2 linked regions of the Endozoicomonas sp. GU-1 genome follow. The protein of the gene in region 1 binds, or shares a complex with, the protein of each later gene. Links are inferred from orthologs where the notes say so. Each region holds a gene or a part of one and is shown in the gene's direction. Other genes may lie near its edges.

Region 1 (3,254 bases):
CTTAATCCTGCAGCACGCAGGATGGCTGATGAGAAAGGCCTTGATCCTGCAGTCATTCCCGGTACTGGTAAAGGTGGTCGTGTAACCAAGGAAGATGTGGTTCGTCATGTTGAAGGTGGTGCTCAGGGGGCACCAGCCCCGGCGGTTGCTGCCACTCCGGCAGTGTCCACGGCTGCTGCACCAGCACCTCAGGTCGAGGCAACCGCACCGGTGTTTGCCGGTGAGCGTGTAGAGAAACGGGTACCCATGACCCGCCTGCGAGCCAAGGTTGCCGAGCGTCTGGTTCAGGCCCAGCAGAATGCGGCCATGTTGACTACTTTCAACGAGATCAACATGAAACCGGTTATGGAGCTTCGTGCCCAGTACAAAGATGCCTTTGAGAAGCGTCATGGCGTACGACTTGGTTTTATGTCTTTCTTTGTCAAGGCCTGTGTTGAAGCGCTCCGCCGTCATCCAGTGGTCAACGCCTCTATTGATGGCAATGATATTGTCTACCATGGCTACCAGGATATTGGTGTTGCCGTTTCCAGTGATCGCGGGCTGGTAGTACCAGTGCTTCGTAACACCGAAGATATGAGCCTTGCTGATATTGAGGCAAAGATTCGTGAGTTCGGTAAAAAGGCAATGGATGGCAAGCTCGGCATCGATGAAATGACCGGTGGAACGTTCACCATTTCCAATGGCGGTGTATTCGGTTCACTGTTGTCAACGCCCATCCTGAATCCACCACAGTCGGCCATCCTGGGAATGCATAAAATTCAGGAACGTCCCATGGCGGTTAACGGCAAGGTTGAAATTTTACCCATGATGTACCTTGCCCTGTCCTACGACCACCGACTGCTGGATGGCAAGGACGCAGTCACCTTTCTCGTGACCATCAAGGAACTGCTGGAAGATCCGGCCAGAATGCTTCTGGACGTTTGATTCCGGATTGTACCGGGCAGCCTTATTTTTTCTATTAAGCGGTGCTGCCCATTATTGACTTGACCCGTATACCTTGTTTTATAAACCGTTTTGGAAATAACTTATGGCAAATCAGTTCGACGTGGTAGTTATTGGCGCAGGCCCTGCCGGTTACGTCTGTGCTATTCGTGCAGCCCAGCTGGGGCTGAAAACTGCCTGTATCGAGAAGTGGTCCGATGACAAGGGCAAGGCCAAACTGGGCGGCACCTGCCTGAATGTTGGCTGTATCCCTTCCAAGGCCCTTCTGGATAGCTCCCACAAATACATTGAAGCCAAGGAAGATTTTGCCAGGCATGGCATTAAGCACAGCGGTGTAGACATCGATGTCCCAGCCATGCTTGCCCGTAAGGACAATATTGTGAACCAGCTGACTACCGGTGTTACCGGTCTGTTCAAGGCAAATGGTGTGAGCTTGCTGGAAGGTGCCGGTAAAGTGCTGTCTGGCAAGCAGGTTGAATTAACCAGGGCTGACGGTTCTGTCGAAGTGGTTGATGCTGCCAACGTGGTGATTGCCACCGGCTCCCGTCCCATTGAAATTCCCCCCACACCGCTGACTGAAGGCCTTATTGTTGACTCTACCGGTGCTCTTGAGTTTCAGGAAGTCCCGAAGCGTCTCGGGGTTATTGGTGCCGGTGTTATTGGTCTGGAACTGGGGTCTGTCTGGGGAAGGCTCGGTGCTGAAGTGGTTGTCCTTGAAGCCCAGGATAAATTCCTGGCCCTGGCTGACCAGCAAATCGCCAAAGAAACCCAGAAGATTTTCAAAAAGCAGGGACTGGACATTCGCCTGGGTGCACGGGTGACCGGTTCTGAAGTCAAGGGTAGCGAAGTTGAAGTTACCTATCAGGATGCCAATGGTGATGAACAGAAGCTGACCTTTGATAAACTGATTGTTGCTGTCGGTCGTCGCCCCTATACAGAAAACCTGCTGGCTACTGACTCCGGTGTCAATCTGGATGAACGCGGTTTTATTTTCGTTGATGATAACTGTGCCACTGACGTTCCCGGCGTTTATGCGGTTGGAGACGTGGTCCGGGGCCCGATGCTCGCTCATAAGGGCAGTGAAGAAGGCATTATGGTGGCAGAAATCATTGCTGGTCAGAAAGCACAGATGAACTATGACCTGATTCCTTCGGTGATTTATACTCACCCTGAAGTGGCATGGGTTGGTAAAACCGAAGAAGAAGTTAAGGCCAGTGGTGACGAGTACAAAGTGGGTACCTTCCCGTTTGCCGCCAGTGGTCGTGCGCTGGCTGCCAATGATACCCATGGCATGGTCAAGGTGATTGCCGACAAGGTAACGGACCGTATTCTTGGCGTTCATGTTGTGGGCCCAAGTGCAGCCGAGTTGGTGCAACAGGGGGTTATTGCCATGGAGTTCGCTGCCAGCAGTGAAGATCTTGCGCTGACCATTTTCTCACACCCAACCCTGAGTGAAGCGCTGCACGAAGCAGTTCTGGCGGTTGATGGCCACGCTATCCATATTGCCAATCGCAAACGTCGTTAAACGTATCTTAAGGGGAGCGGTCAGGGTCGACTTGCTCCTTTCTTCATAGACAATATCCAGGGATATGGTTTGACGAGAAACTTAAAAACAACGCTCAAATAAGAAAGAGGGCCGCGTCAGAATGAATCTTCATGAATATCAGGGCAAACAACTCTTTGCCAAATATGGACTGCCCGTCTCTCAGGGCGTCGCCGCAGATACGCCAGAGCAGGCCGCTGCTGCTGCCGATGAAATCGGTGGTAATCAGTGGGTGGTTAAGGCTCAGGTGCACGCCGGTGGTCGTGGTAAGGCGGGTGGTGTGAAACTGGTCTCCAGCAAAGACGAAATCCGCGCGTTCGCCGAGCAGTGGTTAGGTAAAAACCTGGTCACTTATCAGACCGATGAAAATGGCCAGCCGGTCAGCAAGATACTGGTTGAAAGCTGCACTGATATTGATCAAGAGCTTTATCTTGGCGCTGTTGTTGATCGCGCAACCCGTCGCATCGTGTTTATGGCCTCCACTGAAGGTGGGGTTGAAATTGAGAAGGTGGCGGAAGAAACACCGGAAAAAATCCTCAAGGCGACCATTGATCCCCTGACCGGTGCCCAACCTTATCAGGCCCGTGAGCTGGCTTTTAAACTGGGTCTGGAAGGAAAGCAGATCAAGCAGTTTACCCAGATTTTCCTTGGTCTGGCGAAACTCTTCCAGGAGTGTGACCTTGCCCTGCTGGAGATCAACCCGCTGGTAATCACCAAAGAAGGTGACTTGCACTGCCTGGATGCGAAAATCAACATTGATAGCAACGCC
Region 2 (3,140 bases), 1.5 Mb from region 1 along the record:
GGCTTTACAACCTGGAAGAAAATTCCCGTAACCAGGGGCTTAAGGTCCAGCTGATGGGTTGTGGCACGATCCTTGAGGAAGTCCGCGCAGCTGCCGGTATTCTGCGTGATGAGTTCAACGTGGAATCGGATATCTGGAGCGCAACCAGCTTTAACGAGCTGGCCCGGGATGGTCAGAACGCCAGACGTTACAACATGCTGAACCCTGAAGCTGATAAGCAAGTCAGCTGGGTTGAACAGCAGCTGTCTGGCCGTAAAGGTCCGGTTATCGCCGCAACTGACTATATGAGCCAGTACGCCAACCAGATCCGTGAGTTTGTGCCGGCACCCTTTGTTTCGCTGGGTACCGATGGATTTGGTCGCTCTGACACCCGTGAACAGCTGCGTCGTTTCTTCGAGGTAGACCGTTACTTCATCGTGGTGGCTGCCCTGTATGCACTGGTTCAGGATGGTGAGCTGGAAGCGTCCGTGGTCAGCGAGGCCATCAGGAAGTTTGATATTGACCCGTCCAGAGCTAACCCTCTGTATTGCTAAGTCCGGAACTGAAGAGAAGGTATGAGGAATGAGTGACGAAATCATCAAAGTTCCGGATATCGGCAGTGGTGAGGCAGAAGTCATCGAAATCTGCGTCCAGCCCGGTGATACGGTCTCGGCCGAAGACTCCCTGATTGTTCTGGAGTCTGACAAGGCCACCATGGAAGTCCCGGCACCACGGGATGGTGTGGTGACAGAAGTGCTGCTGACTATGGGTGACAATGTCAGCGAAGGTGCTCCGATGATTAAGATGGCTGCAGCAGCATCTGAGGTTGTCGAGCCCATAGCGGACAGTGGGCAGCCGGCAGAAGCCCCCGTGGCGGCAGCCCCGGTGATTGAAGCGGCCGCCGGTGGCTCCCGGACTGAGTCGGTGCATGTACCCGATATCGGTGCTGAAAATGTGCCGGTCATTGAGGTGAGTGTGAAGGTTGGGGACACCGTTGCCCTGGAAGACTCATTGATTGTTCTGGAGTCCGACAAAGCGACCATGGAAGTGCCTTCCCCGGTAGCAGGGGTGGTGACTGCGATTCACGTCAAGGAAGGTGATGCCCTGAGTCAGGGTGATCTGGTGATTGACGTTGAAGTGTCTGGTGGCGCAGCAGCACCGGCTGTCAGCCAGCCAGCGCCTGCAGCCGCTGCACCTGCCACTGTGCCACCGCAGCAGGAGGCTCCATCCCGCGCACCATCAGCACCACCCCCACATGCACAAGCGCACCCTGTGGAACTTGAGCGTACCAATCGCAAATTCCATGCAGGTCCCGCGGTGCGCAAACTGGCCCGTGAGTTCGGTGTTGATCTTGCTGAAGTGACCGGCAGTGGTCCACGTCGTCGCATTGTGAAAGAAGACGTACAGAAGTACGTGAAGATGCGCCTCAGTGAAAAGGCACTTTCAGGTCAAGGTGCTTCTACTGGTTTGGGTATTCCAGCCATGCCAGAGATCGACTTCAGCAAGTGGGGGGACATCGAGAAGGTGGCCCTGAATCGCCTGCGCAAAGTGGCGGCTCAGAACTTCCAGCGTTCCTGGCTGAATGTGCCGCACGTTACCCAGTTTGATGAGTGTGACATTACTGAACTGGAAGCGTTCCGCAAGGCTCAGAAAGCCATGGCCGAGGCCCGTGGTACCAAACTGACACCACTGCCGTTTATTCTGAAAGCCGTTGCTTACGTGTTGAAAGAGCTGCCACAGTTCTGTGCTTCCCTGAGCCCGGATGGTGAAACGCTGATCTACAAGAAGTACATCAACATTGGAGTCGCGGTTGATACCCCAGACGGTTTGCTGGTGCCGGTGATCAGAAACGTCGATCAGAAGAGCCTGTGGGAACTGTCGGTTGAATGTATCGAGCTGGCCGGTAAGGCCCGTGACAAGAAGCTGAAGCCTGATGAAATGCAGGGTGGCTGCTTTACCATCTCCAGCCTGGGTTCTATCGGTGGCACGGCGTTTACTCCGATCGTCAATGCGCCGGAAGTCGCCATTCTTGGTCTGTCCAGGGCCGCCATGAAGCCCGTGTGGAACGGCAGAGACTTTCGATCCAAAGCTGATGTTACCGTTGTCACTGTCTTATGATCACAGAGCCATCAATGGTGCGGATGCAGCACGTTTCACGACAATGCTGGGTGAATTGTTGACCGATATTCGCAAGCTGCTTCTTTGAGACTTTGGTTAATAAAAATCCGGAGGTGATTAATCTCCGGATTCAACATTGTATTTCTTTGAAGTTATGAAGAAGATAAAGAATTTTGGAGTGCTTTCCAGGCATCAAACATAACATCTACGTGTACAGGATCAAAATTTTCCCAAATCTTAACATTACGACTATGTTCTTCTCCAATTGATTCTAATATTCTTTCTCGAATCTTAATGGCGTTTTTTTCATGTTTAACCTTGATTGTTAACGAGGATCTACCTGCCTCAGCGCTTTTAATGTTGAAATCCTCATTCGGTTTAAAATTATTTTTTATTAAAGTACTCACATCAAAAATTTTCAAAGGGTTAGCAGATAAAAGCTCTGAAAACTCATCTATTGTAGAGGGTGTGTGGCCAGTAGATAAATACTTTGAAGAGTTATCTATTGCAGAGGCTGGTAACTTCTCATTTTCTGCTGGTGAAGGCGTTTTCACAGGACTTTGTTCCCGGGAAACACCAGGCTGCTGCGAGGCTGGTTCTGCTTTTTCCAGTACCTTTTGAGAAGCTACAGAGGCTGTAGGGGATTCCATACTGGTTTTCAGGTCTTTTTGTAACTGCCTATTGTCTTGTGGTAACAATCTGGTGTCATAGTCTTTGGTATCTGATAATTCGATGTTATTACCAAGCAGAGGTAAAACTGTATCATATGACGGCACAACTTGAGTGGCTAATCCTTGGTATTCGGACCATTTATTATCAGCTTGGTATTCGGAGCATTTATTATCAGGTGTATTATCTTCGTCATCAGATCCATAAGAATCTTCGTCATCAGATAAGTCATCTATTTTAAAAAATGTCCGATTATAAGAGTTACAGTTTTCAGCGTCTGTGATCATGGGTGGACCATCATGGACCAAAAATTGGCCATCTTTAATGACCAGCTCAAGCAACCGATTACCTTCCCTGTCCACAATGGCAATGTA

What was found.
Region 2: the proteins of lpdA (region 1) and O3276_RS12245 are in contact, whole or in part, in a crystal structure (PDB 1EBD), measured with the Geobacillus stearothermophilus proteins. The link is inferred for Endozoicomonas sp. GU-1 from one-to-one orthologs. Residues at the interface, in WP_049624544.1 of Geobacillus stearothermophilus: Pro340, Ser341, Asp344, Tyr345, Arg403, Asp406, Val408, Glu431, Ala432, Gly433, Asp438; in WP_033016211.1 of Geobacillus stearothermophilus: Ile130, Ala131, Met132, Pro133, Arg136, Arg140, Glu141, Asn155, Arg157.

The regions. Positions count from the first base shown.
Region 1 is NZ_CP114771.1:1,477,197-1,480,450, reverse strand. Bases 314-3,247 are described here. They hold lpdA (dihydrolipoyl dehydrogenase), read left to right. Parts: upstream 314-1,027; coding sequence 1,028-2,467; downstream 2,468-3,247. Other genes in these bases: sucC (ADP-forming succinate--CoA ligase subunit beta), read left to right, coding at 2,589-3,247; odhB (2-oxoglutarate dehydrogenase complex dihydrolipoyllysine-residue succinyltransferase), read left to right, coding at 314-924. Outside these bases: more of odhB, read left to right, coding at 1-313; more of sucC, read left to right, coding at 3,248-3,254. UniProt on the Escherichia coli protein: Lipoamide dehydrogenase is a component of the glycine cleavage system as well as of the alpha-ketoacid dehydrogenase complexes.
Region 2 is NZ_CP114771.1:2,989,865-2,993,004, reverse strand. What follows is about bases 10-2,829. They hold O3276_RS12245 (dihydrolipoyllysine-residue acetyltransferase), read left to right. Parts: upstream 10-561; coding sequence 562-2,097; downstream 2,098-2,829. Other genes in these bases: O3276_RS12235 (hypothetical protein), read right to left, coding at 2,250-2,829; O3276_RS12240 (2-oxo acid dehydrogenase subunit E2), read left to right, coding at 2,072-2,185; aceE (pyruvate dehydrogenase (acetyl-transferring), homodimeric type), read left to right, coding at 10-533. Outside these bases: more of aceE, read left to right, coding at 1-9; more of O3276_RS12235, read right to left, coding at 2,830-3,107.